3 regions of the Streptomyces sp. NPDC048111 genome follow, and region 3 is predicted to be linked to each of the others. Evidence: riboswitches for the same ligand, from Rfam matches in the RefSeq annotation. Region 3 holds a riboswitch; each other region holds the start of a gene.
What was found. A riboswitch is a leader RNA that binds a small molecule or an ion and turns the genes downstream of it on or off. The one in region 3 is predicted to bind cyclic di-AMP.
Positions count from the first base shown of each region.

Region 1: it holds a riboswitch for cyclic di-AMP, as region 3 does, so the genes downstream of both, ACGF3I_RS04170 (C40 family peptidase) here and ACGF3I_RS01685 (transglycosylase SLT domain-containing protein) in region 3, are expected to answer to the same signal.
Region 2: it holds a riboswitch for cyclic di-AMP, as region 3 does, so the genes downstream of both, ACGF3I_RS10750 (M23 family metallopeptidase) here and ACGF3I_RS01685 (transglycosylase SLT domain-containing protein) in region 3, are expected to answer to the same signal.

Region 1 covers NZ_JBIDBD010000001.1:940,537-944,797, reverse strand. Annotated here, with positions in the region: gene ACGF3I_RS04190 (8-amino-7-oxononanoate synthase) at 1-191, shown strand, start outside; gene ACGF3I_RS04185 (DUF397 domain-containing protein) at 199-420, opposite strand; gene ACGF3I_RS04180 (helix-turn-helix domain-containing protein) at 420-1,307, opposite strand; gene ACGF3I_RS04175 (ATP-binding protein) at 1,541-1,975, shown strand; gene ACGF3I_RS04170 (C40 family peptidase) at 2,034-2,507, opposite strand; cyclic di-AMP (ydaO/yuaA leader) riboswitch at 2,512-2,707, opposite strand; gene ACGF3I_RS04165 (hypothetical protein) at 3,033-3,341, opposite strand; gene ACGF3I_RS04160 (ATP-dependent Clp protease proteolytic subunit) at 3,348-3,977, opposite strand.
Region 2 covers NZ_JBIDBD010000004.1:120,520-124,780, reverse strand. Annotated here, with positions in the region: gene ACGF3I_RS10755 (GntR family transcriptional regulator) at 185-859, opposite strand; gene ACGF3I_RS10750 (M23 family metallopeptidase) at 1,031-1,795, opposite strand; cyclic di-AMP (ydaO/yuaA leader) riboswitch at 1,809-1,969, opposite strand; gene ACGF3I_RS10745 (M16 family metallopeptidase) at 2,193-3,557, opposite strand; gene ACGF3I_RS10740 (M16 family metallopeptidase) at 3,575-4,261, opposite strand, start outside.
Region 3 covers NZ_JBIDBD010000001.1:370,938-375,198, reverse strand. Annotated here, with positions in the region: gene ACGF3I_RS01700 (hypothetical protein) at 1-515, shown strand, start outside; gene ACGF3I_RS01695 (RraA family protein) at 589-1,212, opposite strand; gene ACGF3I_RS01690 (carbohydrate kinase family protein) at 1,358-2,272, opposite strand; cyclic di-AMP (ydaO/yuaA leader) riboswitch at 2,675-2,858, shown strand; gene ACGF3I_RS01685 (transglycosylase SLT domain-containing protein) at 2,861-3,640, shown strand; gene ACGF3I_RS01680 (STAS domain-containing protein) at 3,988-4,261, shown strand, end outside.

The sequences.
Region 1 (4,261 bases), 570 kb from region 3:
CGCCCTCACCGGAGGCCGCGGTGGCCTGGGCGGCGGACTGCCGTGCGGCCGGTCTGGTGGTGGGCTGCTTCCGGCCGCCGTCGGTGCCGGACGGCATCTCGCGGATCCGGCTCACCGCGCGCGCCGATCTGACGGAACAGCAGGTGGACAGGGCGGTGGGCGCGATCCTGCGGACCGCGCCCATTGTGTGACGGTGCGTCAATCCCCGTTGCTGACAGCGGAGATGAAGCGGTGCCAGGCGGGGGCGCCGAAGAGCAGCGCGGGCCCGCCGATCCGTTGGGAGTCGCGCACGGCCAGTAGCTCGCCATTGAGCCGGGCCGTCTCGACACAGTTGTTCATGCCCACGCTGCGGCTGCTGCGCCACCACGTGACACCGGTGAGGGAAGTGCTGGAAGGAACGTGCGCAGGGTGTGCGGCCATCATGCCTCCCCACTCGCCACGGACTGGCCCGGTCCTTCCCGGGCGGTCCTGGCGATGAGATCCAACGAGTCCTCGGAGGAAAGCGCGAGTGCCTGAACGGTCTGGACCGCGGCACTGTACGCCTCAAGGTCTTCTCTCCGTTCGAGGTAGAGGCTACTCGTCAAGTGGTCGATAACAACCACATCCAGATCAGAAATGGCCGGAAACGAAAACATCATGAAAGGCCCCGTGAGGCCGACATAGCCGCCCGTCCGGAACGGGATCACCTGGAGCCGCACATGGGGCAGGGCGGCGACGTCGAGCAGATGCCGCAACTGCTCCCGCATCGCCGCACGGCCACCGACCCCGCGGCGCAGGACCGCCTCGTCGAGCACCGCGCTGAGCACCAGGGGCGGATCGGCCCTCAGCACCTCCTGGCGGGCGATCCGCACCTCCACGAGCGAGTCGACCTTGTCCGGCGGCAGCCCCGCGAGCGCCGCCCGCGTGACCGCCCGCGCGTACGCCGGCGTCTGCAACAGGCCCGGGACCACCGAGGTCTCCAGCGTGCGCGCCGTGCGCGCCTGCGACTCCAGACTGATGAAGTCGCGGTACTGCGGCGGCAGCAGCCCCCGGTACGCCTGCGCCCAGCCGGCCCCGTCACCGTCGGCCGAATCCGCCAACGCCCCCAGCAGCGACCGCAGTTGCCGGTCGTTCACCCCGTACGCGTCGAGCAGCCGGGCCACGTCCGCCGGCTTCACGCCGCTGCGCCCGGTCTCGATCCGGCTCACCTTCGACTGGTGCCAGCCGACCAGCAGGGCCGCCTCCCCGCTGGTGAAACCCGCCCGGTCGCGCAGCTTGCGCAGCTCCTCACCGAGCTTGCGTCTGCGCACCGCCGGTCCCTGGCCCATGACCGCCTCCTTCGCCTCCGGCGAGGGGTAAGTGTGGGCCCAAATACGGTCTGCCGTCGCAGAGTTCACCGCTTTGAGCGACAGATATATGCATATCTTGGTGGATCGCACCCGAGACCGGCACGATGAGTGGCACTCTGGCGCGAAGCACAATCCGAGGCCGACACCGTCGTCGCGAGCGCTCGACGCCACGAGTGACCAGCCGGCCCGGGTGGGAAAGGGACAGCGTCGCCATGGCAGACCACCTCGAAGCAACCGTCACTCTGCCGAGCGATCCCGCCTCGGTGTCCGCGGCACGGCGGTACGTCGCCGGGATTCTCACCGACTGGGGCCTGCCGCCCGACGCCGAGGCGGCCGACACGGTCCGCCTCATCGTCTCGGAACTCGCCACCAACGCCGTCCAGCACACCTTCGGCCAGTCGCCCACCTTCACCGTGGACGTCCATCTCGAACGCGAGGAGGAGCTGCGGATCGGCGTCACCGACAGCCATCCGCGCTGGCCGAAACGATTGCCCGCGGCCGTGCAGCAGGACAACGGGCGCGGCATGGTCATCATCCGCTGGCTCGCGGCCGAGTCCGGCGGGCGCCTCTCGGTCGCGCCCACCGCGGACGGCGGCAAGACGGTCTGGATCGCCCTGCCGTGGACCGTGTCGGTCCAGAGCGGCTAGGCGGGCCCGTCGCCCCTGGACCCGCCCCCGCCCCCGCCGCCGCCGGACCCGTCGCCCCTCAGCCGACCCGCCCGTACCAGACGCTGTTGCTCCAGATCCGTTCGAGACGGACGACCGTGCCGGTCTTGGGGGAGTGCCAGATCCGGTCCTTCCCCGCGTAGATCCCCACGTGGTACACCCTCGTGCCGGAGTGGAAGAACACCAGGTCGCCCGCCTTGCGGGTGGAGGCGCTGACGTGCCGGGAGCTGTTGTACTGCTGCTGCGCCGAGCGCGGCAGCCGGCGGCCCGCCTCCTTGAACGAGTAGAGCGTGAGCCCGGAGCAGTCGAAGCGGGAGGGCCCCGAGGCCCCGTACTGATAGGGCGAGCCCTTCTTCGACGCCGCCACATGGAGCGCCCTCGCGGCCACGGCGGCGGCGTTGGCCTCCAGCGGGCCGCCCGGAGCCAGGGACGTCGCACCCGTCACGGCGAGCGTGAGGGCGCAGACGGTGCCCAGACGGGCCGCCAGGGACGGGACGTGTGTCTGCGCGGTCATGCGCAACCCTTCGTCAAACCGCCTGCGAAGGATGACCTGTCGGGTTCGGGCCGGCGAAGACGCCCGGCCGCCTGCGCGGCTTCACCCCGAGGGACGGCCGGGTCTCGACCGTCCCGAAGTACTCGGGTCCTCCACTCCTGCCGGTCCACTCCTGTCGACCAGACGTCCGGGACGGCGGCAGGACTCGGCGTCCGCCCGGACCGCCCCGCCGGTATGGCGGGGGCTTGTCGTCTCAGGGATCTTCACGCACCGACTGTCGGATTTCCGGATCAAAACGGCTTTCTGTGAGCCTGCGCACCTCTGGGCCGAACGGGTGGACACGGCCGGCACCCCATTGCGGCAAACGGGTCAGATGAGCCCTTTACCTGCAACGGAAGGATCGATTCAGCACCCCGTCCACAGGTCGTGAGCGGCTCATTGGGGTCACTGAACGGATAGGCCCGTGGGCCGAACGGGGGTAGCCCGTCTGGTCCGTTTCGCGGACTCCCTGAGCGTGTCGGGCGCGTCCCGGTGTCTCACACCCCTTCAGGAGGCCGACCGCGGAGGCACCGTGAGCCGCCCCGCCCGCCGTTCCCCGTCCAGAATCCGCAGCGCCCGGGTCAGCGTGGAGGCGTGCACCCGCGTCTCACCGCGCAGATGCATCAGCGTGAGGGCGTCCCGCAGCGCGGCCGCCCGGCCGACCAGCGCCTGGGCCGCCCGCAGCGCCCCGTAGGTGTCGTGGCCGTGCGCCGGATTGATCCGGCCCAACTGGTCGACCACTTCGAGATAGCGGTCGATGAACTCGCCCTCGGCGCGGGTGAGCGCGGGCAAGGGCGGAAGTTCCGGTGGCAGCACGGCGCTTCACCGCCCGCGCAGTGAGGTCTTGCGGCTTTCGAGGACGTGGTCGGCGAGCCCGTACGCCACCGCGCCCGCGGCGTCGAACACCACGTCCCGCTCGATGTCGGCGGCGACCTGTGCGGCGGTCCTGCCGGTGTAGCGCGCCAGGAGTTCGGTCAACAGCGTTCGTCCGCGCAGGACTTCGGCCGCCTGGATCGCCAGGTCGGAGGGCTGGCCGCGCAGCGGCTCGTCCAAAGCCGGCTGCTGGAGCAGCACCCGTGAGGCGGGCTGGACCGCCCGCTTGCCGGGCGTGCCGGCCGCGAGCAGCACCGCGGCCACCGAACTCACCTGACCCAGGCAGAACGTCTGCACGTCACAGGTGATGAAACGCATCGTGTCGTGGATCGCGGTCATCGCGGTCAGCGAGCCGCCGGGGGAGTTGATGTAGAGCGAGACGTCCCGGTCGGGATCCGCGTGCTCCAGGTGCATGAGCTGGGCCATCACATCGTTGGCACAGGCGTCGTCGACCGGGGTGCCGAGGAAGACGATCCGCTCGTCGTAGAGCTTGGAGTACGGATCGAGGGTGCGGATGCCCGACGAGGTGCGTTCCTCGAACTGCGGGAGCACCTGGCGGGCGGCGGGGCGATGGGTCATGACGTTCCTCTCCTCGACGGGGCGGGGGGAGCTGCGGAAGCCTCTGTCGAAAATGTACAGGACGTACAGAACGTCATGAGTGTTCTGGGCGGAGATGCTGCGGCAAGGGGCGGGAAGGCGCAGCTCAGGGGCTGTTTCGCTGGGAGCGATCGTGGATTCTCGCGCCGTTTTCTCAGGGCTCCGTGGGCGCATTGCGGACGTCATCCGTTTCGGTGAACCGATGGACCTCTCCTGCTGCGCGGGCGCGGAGCACGAGCGCCCGGCCCATCGAGCAGGCCGCTGAC
Region 2 (4,261 bases), on a different contig from region 3:
CCCCAAAACCCCCTCCCGCCCGCGGACCGTGCTCGCTCCAAAACCTCGGCCGTCTCTGCGGGACGACATTTTCGTTCTTGAGCGGAAGCGGCCGGCGCCGCCGCATTCCGAAAAGTGGGCCGCTGAATTCCCTGGGGCCACGGTCGCTCGGGCTCTGCTCTTTTCTTCGTATACGGCCGGCACGTCAAACGCGGGCGTCCGCCGTGTTGTCGTCGTGTTGCGAAGTCCTCACGGCCGGTGCGGGGCGCAGCCGGTGGGCCGAAAAGGACCGTTCGGCGTGCCGGGCCGCGAGGGCTCGGGCCCGTTCGGCGTCGCCGCGGGTGACCGCGTCGGTGAGGGCGCCGCGCTCGGCCCACGTCTCGCGGGGTTCCCCCACCTCCACGGCGTACATCCACGCGGTCTTGTGCCGCAGCTGGGTGAGCAGGGCGATGAGGCCGGGGCTGGCGCAGGCCTGGGCGAGGGTCTCGTGGAACCAGCCGTCGAGGGACCGCAGATCCTCCTCCTGGCCGCGCCGCACCCGTTCCTGACCCAGCCTCACCAGGCCGTGCAGGACCTTGAGTTGAGCCGCGGTGCGCCGGCGGGCCGCCCGCGCGGCGGCCAACGGCTCCAGCAGGGCGCGCAGTTCGAGGAGATCGGCCGCCTCCGTCTCGCTCGGCTCGGCCACCCAGGCGCCGGCGTGCCTGCGGGTGGTCACGAACCCCTCCGACTCCAGCGTGCGCAGGGCCTCGCGGACCGGTACGCGCGAGACGCCGTAACGGCGGGCCAGGAGTTCCTCGGTGAGCCGGACGCCCCGTTCGTGCACTCCCGCGACGATGTCGTCGCGTATGGCCGTGCATACCGAATGCGCGGGAATACGCATGGCGAACCTCCGTCTTGAATCCGCGAAGGGCGGTCGTCCGACGCCTGGTCCGGTGACTTTAGGGCAGCCCGTGTTAATTCCGGATGACGGATCCGGGCGAGGAATACCTTCCGGCCAACGCGAAGGCCCCCGGCGGCGTGCCGGGGGCCTTCGGTGTGCGCGGGGGACGCGTCAGACGGTGACGCCGTGCGAGCGCAGGTAGGCGATCGGGTCGATGTCCGAGCCGTAGTCCGGGCCGGTGCGGGCCTCGAAGTGGAGGTGCGGGCCGGTGGTGTTGCCGGTGTTGCCCGAGAGGGCGATCTGCTGGCCCGGCTCCACGGTCTGACCGACGGAGACCTGGATGACCGAGAGGTGGCCGTACTGCGTGTAGGTGCCGTCGTGCATCCGGATGACGATGTTGTTGCCGTAGGCGCCACCGTCGCCGGCCTCGACCACGGTGCCCAGACCCACGGCGTGCACCGAGGTGCCGATCCCCGCGTGGAAGTCGATGCCGGTGTGGCTGCCGGAGGACCACAGGGATCCGCCGGTCTTGTAGCCGGTGGACACATAGCTGCCGGAGATCGGCGCGACGAAGCTGTTGAGGCGCTTGCGCTCGGCCTCGCGTGCGGCGCGCTCCCTGGCCTCGCGGGCCTCCTTGACGCGCTGCTCGGCCGCGCGCTTGGCGGCGGCCTCGGCCGCGGCCTTCGCCTCGGCCTTCACGGCGGCCTGCTTCTGCGCGTCGGCCTGGGCGCCGAGCTGATCGGCGAGGGAGTCGCCGATGACGATGGCCTGGGTCAGACCAGTGTCGGTCGCGGGGGCCGGGGCGGCGACGGCCGGGGAGGCGAGGGTGCCCACGACGCCGGCGGTGGCGAGGGTGGCGATGCCCGCGATGTTCGCGCTGCGGCGCGTCATACGGCTGGGCGCGCGATGCTTCCCGGTGGCACGGGTGAACGCCATGAAGTGGCGGTGTCCTTTCCTTCCATCTCGCCTACCGGGTTAGCTGACGGGTTCGGAGCAGGAAGGTCTCCTACGGGCTCCTCCGCGGGCGGAGGCGTCCGATTCACCCCAGGGACTGAATGGGTCCCCGGCTCCCCTGGCTCGCGCCGTACGGGGACTCGGCGATCACTGTCCGGTGCCGCGGCTGCGACGGTCGAGACGGACAGCGGGACTGACGCTAAACGGCTGATCTTTCAATCACCAAACAGACGCCACTTTTTGTAGCGCACGCCACATGACAGACAGGCAACCTCCCCAATAAACCGGACATACGGGAGGACCCCGGCGGCGCATCCGCCACCGGGGTCCCCTTCGTCCTGTCCGGCCCGGGCGCCCCGACGGGCTCCCGCGGCCCCAATCAGCCGGTGACGACGCTCACTTCACCGATGCCGAGCGCCCGCACCGGCTCGGCGATCTGCGCCGCGTCGCCCACCAGGACCGTCACCAGCCGGTCGGCCGGGAAGGCGTTGACGACCGCGGCCGTCGCCTCCACGGTGCCGGTCTCGGCGAGCTGGGCGTAGAGCTGGGCCTGGTAGTCGTCCGGCAGGAACTGCTCGACCTGGTCGGCCAGCGTGCCCGCGACGGCCGCCGCCGTCTCGTACTTGAGCGGGGCGACGCCCACCAGGTTCTGCACGGCCGTCTCGCGCTCGGCGTCCGTGAGGCCCTCGGCGGCCAGGGTGCGCAGCACCTTCCACAGGTCGTCGAGGGCGGGACCGGTGTTGGGGGTGTCGACCGAGCCGCTGATGGCCAGCATCGCGGCGCCGCCGTCGGGCCCCGAGCGCAGCACCTGGCCGAAGGAGCGCACGCCGTACGTGTAGCCCTTCTCCTCGCGCAGCACCCGGTCCAGACGGGAGGTCAGGGTGCCGCCCAGGCAGTACGTGCCGAGCACCTGGGCCGCCCAGACGCGGTCGTGGCGGTCGGGACCGATGCGGCCGATGAGCAGCTGGGTCTGGACGGCGCCGGGCCGGTCCACGATGACGACCCGGCCGGTGTCGTCGGCGGTGATCGGCGGGACGGGGCGCGGCTCGGCGGTGTCGCCGCTCCAGTCGCCCAGGGTCTCCGCGAGGATCGCGTCCAGGTCGGTGCCCGCGAGGTCGCCGACCACGACGGTGACGGTCGTGGCGGGGCGCACGTGCGCGTCGTAGAAGGCGCGCACCGCTGCCGCGTCGATGGCGGCGACGGTCTCCTCGGTGCCCTGGCGGGGCCGGGAGATGCGGGCGGCGGCCGGGAAGAGCTCCTTGGAGAGCTGCTTGGCCGCGCGGCGGGCCGGGTTGGCCTGCTCGTGCGGGATCTCGTCGAGCCGGTTGGCCACCAGGCGCTCGATCTCGGCGTCGGCGAACGCGGGGGCCCGCAGCGCCTCGGCGAGCAGCGAGAGCGCCTTGGGGAGCCGGGAGACGGGGACTTCGAGGGAGACCCGGACGCCGGGGTGGTCGGCGTGCGCGTCGAGGGTGGCGCCGCAGCGCTCCAGCTCGGCGGCGAACTCCTCGGCCGAGTGCTTGTCGGTGCCCTCGGTCAGCGCCCTCGCCATGATCGTGGCGACGCCGTCGAGGCCCTCCGGCTCGGCGTCCAGGGGCGCCGCGAGGAAGATCTCGACGGCCACGACCTGCTGTCCGGGCCGGTGGCAGCGCAGCACGGTCATGCCGTTGGCCAGCGTGCCGCGCTCGGGGGCCGGGAAGGCCCACGGGGTGGGGGTGCCGGCGGTCGGCTGCGGGTGGAACTCCATGGTCACGACAGCGTCCGTCACAGGCCCGCCCCTTCTTCCTCTTCGGTGCCCGCCTCGGAGGCCGCGGTGGGCTCGTACACCAGGACCGCCCGGTTGTCCGGGCGCAGTTTCGCCGCGGCCACCGCCTTGACCTCGTCGGCGGTGATCTCCAGGACGCGGTCGACGGCGGTCAGGGCCAGCTGCGGGTCCCCGAACAGGACGGCGTAGCGGCACAGTTCGTCGGCGCGGCCGGCCACGGTGCCCAGGCGGTCGAGCCATTCGCGCTCCAACTGGGCCTGAGCGCGCTCCATCTCCTCCGCGGTCGGGCCCTCGGCGGCGAACCGGGCGAGCTCCTCGTCGACCGCGCTCTCGATCGCGCCGACCTCGACGCCGGCGGACGTCTTGACGTCCAGCCAGCCGAGCGAGGGCGCGCCCGCCAGACGCAGCAGGCCGAAGCCGGCCGCCACCGCGCTGCGGTCCCTGCGGACCAGGCGGTTGTGCAGCCGGGACGACTCGCCGCCGCCGAGGACGGTCAGCGCCAGGTCGGCCGCGTCGGCCTCGCGGGTGCCGTCGTGCGGCAGCCGGTAGGCGGCCATCAGGGCGCGCGCCGGGACGTCCTCCTCGACGACCTCGCGCAGCTGGCCGCCGATGGTGTCGGGCAGCGTGCCGTCGCGCGGCGGCTGCTTGCCGTCGTGCCCGGGGATCGACCCGAAGTACTTCTCCAC
Region 3 (4,261 bases):
GGTGCGAGGCTGCCGCCGAGGCGGGCATCCGGCCGCCCGACGCCGAAGGCGACCCCGAGCGCATCGCCGAGGAACTCGGCGGCCCCCCGGGTGTCCGGCTCGGCGCCGACACGTACGAGGACGCGGGTGTCGCCGCCCTCCGCATCGGCGCCGCCACGCTGCCCCCGCTCGCCGGCGCCGACCTCCTGGCCGTACGCCTGTTGCTGCTCAGCCGGCCCTACGAGGAGCCGGTCTCGATCACGACCGGGCAACTCGACGAGGCGAGCCGCGCCCTGGCCCGCTGGCGCCGCGCCGTGGCGAACTGGGCCGCCCAGCCCTCGAAACCGATCCCCGCCGCCCTGAAGACCACGGCCCGTACCGCATTGGACGAGCGCCTCGACACCGCCGCGGTCCTGCGGCTCCTGCACGATCTGGCGACCGACGACGAGGTGCCGCCGGGAGCCAAGTTCGAGACCATGGCCCACCTCGACCGGATCCTCGGGCTCGAACTCGTCCGCGAGGTGGGCACGGTGTGAGTCGGCGACGAGCCGCCCCTTCAACTCCTCTTCATCGCAGGGGAGTTGCAGGGGCGGCGCCGTCCGGAAGGGATCAGCCCGCGAACCCTCCATCGCTCAACGCCTTGTCGATGCGGGCCCGGTGCGCCTCTTCCCACGCGTCCAGGGTCTCGGTGGCCTCCTTGGCGAGCTTGGCCCGCGCGTCGCGCAGGGTCTGCTGAGCCCGCGCGTGCGGGGTGACCACGATGCCCTCCTCGTCGGCCACCACCACATCGCCCCGGTGCACGAGCACCCCGCCGCAGCGCACCGGTTCGCCCAGCGGGGTGACGGCCTTCTTGGTGCCGGGGATGGGGAGGACGCCCCGGGCGAACACGGGGAAGCCCGCCTCGCGGACCTCGGCGAGGTCACGGATCACTCCGTCGAGCACGAACGCCGCGATGCCCCGGCGCTGGGCCACGGCGCACACGTTGCCTCCGGCGAGCGCGTAGTCCAGGTCGCCCGATTGCACGACGACGACCGTCCCGGGCTCGGCCCGGTGGATGGCCGCGTGCAGCATGAGATTGTCACCGGGCGGACAGCGAACGGTGAATGCGGGCCCGGCCACCCGGGGAATCGGGGACCACAAAGGGCGAATGCCGATATCCATGACCTGGTCGCGGCCGAGGAGATCGGCGAGCGTGGTCGGAGGAATGTCCTTGAATTCCGCGTGGTCGTTCATGCTCTTTCTCCTGTTGCGTGTGGCTGATGGGTCGACAAGCGCGTCAGCCACGTTCTGACGGGGATGGTGGAACGGAATTGACGGGGTCCCAGATGCTGGGGCGGTAGAGGCTCGGGCCGTGTCCAGTGCGAACTCGGAAACGTTCTCAGGCGGATTGATCCGCCGCCAGGAGGCGGTCCCGCGACAGGGGATCGGTGGCGGCCGGGGCCGTGCAGGCGTGGGCGCCCGCGAGCGCGCCGAGCCGTCCGCAGTCAAGGGCGTCCCGGCCGTCGAGCCGGCCGTACAGGAAGCCGCTGACATAGGCGTCGCCCGCGCCGTTGGTGTCCACGACGGGAGCGGGCGGCGCGACGGCCGGAACGTGCTGGGGGTGGGCGCCGCCGTCGCGGGTCAGCACGTAGGAGCCCGCGGCCCCGGCGGTGGCCACGACCGTGTCGGCGCGTCCTTCGCGGAGGATCTCCCGCATCAGCGCGGGCGTTCGGTCCCCCGCGCCCGCCGAGCTGAGGAAGACGAGGTCGGCCCGGAGCGCGAACTCCCGGTGGTGGTCGGCCAGTCCGTCCCAGTCGTGCAGATCGGTGGAGACGGAAACGCCGAGTTCCTCGATGTCGTCGAAGAGGAAGCGGGAGAAATTCATGATGGACAGATGGACATGGCGGGTCCGGCGCAGCCAAGGGAGGTAGAAGTCGGGCGGCATCCGCAGGTCCGCCGGGTCGCGGGCGTCGTAGAAGGACATCCGGCGGCCGTCCGCCGCCACCAGGTTCACCGCGCGGCGGGTGCCGGCCGCTGAGATCAGCGGTGCGAAGTCGACGTCTGCGGCCGCCAGCATCTCGCGCACCCTCGCACCGGTCGCGTCCTCGCCGATGCAGTCGAGCAGGCCGACCGCGAGGCCGAGCGCCCGCGTCCCGAGGGCGACGTTCGCGCCCGTGTGGCCGGGCCACTCCTCGATCGGGCCGACCTGCACGGAGTCGGCCAGGGGTACGGGCAGGGATTCGACCCGGACGACGGTGTCCACCCCCGTTCCCCCCACCACCAGGACGTCGTACCGCGCACCGTCTCGGATCACTGTTCCACCTCTCTGCCGCCGTCCCCCCGTGCGGGGCGGTCCGTGAGCATGATCGCGGACGGGTTCCGGGGGCGTACGGCCGACAGCCCAAGTGTCCTGAATGGGCGGTTATGTGGGGCTCGATCGGCGGCGCAGTAATGTCCTAATTGGGGGTAATGAGTACACCCCTCCTCTTTTGTCGAAGGGCTCTTCGGTTGCACCGCGGGCGAGTGAATTGGGTCACGTGCGGCGTGCGGGGCGGGCCAGGGCGGTCGACGTCAGTTCTGTTTCCCCGAAAGCGAGTTGGGGATTTCGGTGGGGTGCGGATCCGCTGTCCATTCAAGTTGATCTATATCCGTGAGTGCGCCGCATGAATTCCGGCCTTGTTTCCGCTCGGCCTATTCGTCTACGTTCACCGTCAATCCGGAAGGAACGCCGAATCCTGCCGCCGTCCGGAGCCTCCCACACACGTACGGCAGGAGCGGGGGACCCAGGTAAGCCGCCGAACCGGATTCCGGAACGGCTGGGGTGAAGTCGCGCATGCCGCGGCCGGACATCTCCCGTCCGAACCCGACAGCTCACCTCGTAGGCGACGGAGAGGAAAACACCATGCCTGCAAAGGGCAAGCACCGCCGTCCGAAGTCCAGCGCGTTCTCCCGCCGCCTCGCCGTCGCGGGCACCGGCGGCGCCGTTCTGGCCATGCCGGTGATCGGCGCGACCACGGCCTCCGCCGCCCCGTCGCACGCGGCCACCGCGGTCACGTCCGCCCCCGCCGTCGCCGCGGCCAAGACGGTCACGGCCGCGAAGGCCGCCCCCACGAGCTACTCCGTCGCCGCCGGCGACTCGCTCGCCAAGATCGCGGACGCCCTCCAGGTGACCGGCGGCTGGAAGCAGCTGTACCAGGACAACCAGGGCGTCATCGGCAGCAACCCGGCGCTGATCCACCCGGGCCTCAAGCTGACCATCGGCGGCGCCGCCGCGAGCACCGCCCGCGACGCCTCGGCCGACCGCGCCGACCGCTCCGCGCGGACGACCACGCTCGCCACCCCGGCCTCGACGAAGTTGTACGCGAACAACCTGGACGGCTGGATCAGGCAGTCGCTCGACATCATGGCCCAGCACGGCATCCCGGGCAGCTACGACGGCATCTACCGCAACATCATGCGGGAGTCCTCGGGCAACCCGATGGCGATCAACAACTGGGACTCCAACGCCGTGGCCGGAACCCCCTCCAAGGGCCTCCTCCAGGTGATCCAGCCCACGTTCAGCGCCTTCCACGTGCCGGGCACGTCCACGGACCTCTACGACCCGATCGCCAACATCACCGCCGCGTGCAACTACGCGGCCAAGACCTACGGCTCGATCGACAACGTCTTCGGGGCCTACTGACAGACCCTGTGGCCGGGCGCTCTCGGAGGCGGGGAGCGAGCGCCCGGCCACAGCACGGCTCATCGCCGGCCTCCGCACGGTCACAACTGACCGTGCGGCATTGCCTTTTGGGGGTTCGGCCGCGCGCCGGGCCGCCGCCTCCAGGTGCTCAACGCTGCCGCTCCCGGGTGCTCAAGCCGGGGTGGCGCAACTTTCGTTCACCCTCCGGAGTGAACAAATCGCTGGCTGCACGTTTCTGCATGCGCGGCTGTTCCTAGGGTGCTAGTGCGTCACCCCGGAACCACGGTGACTGTCCCACTACCGAGTACTCCCGCGCCGCGGGGGTCAGTTCTGGACCGGGAGCTGCCATGGGATCCACCACTCAGCCGTCCGTCTTCGCTCCCGTACCCCTGCCGCCGGGGCTGCTGCCGGACCGCAGCCGCACCGCCCGCACCTACCTGATGCGCGGGTTCACCGTCGTCGAGGTCCACGGCACCGTCGACCTGGCCAGCGCGCCCGATGTGCGGCTCCATCTGGACGCGGCCACCCAGCCCGCCGGTGCCCGCGTGATCGTGGATCTGCGGCCGGTGGACTTCTTCGACTGCTCCGTGCTCACCCTGCTCTGCCGGGCCCACCGCAGGA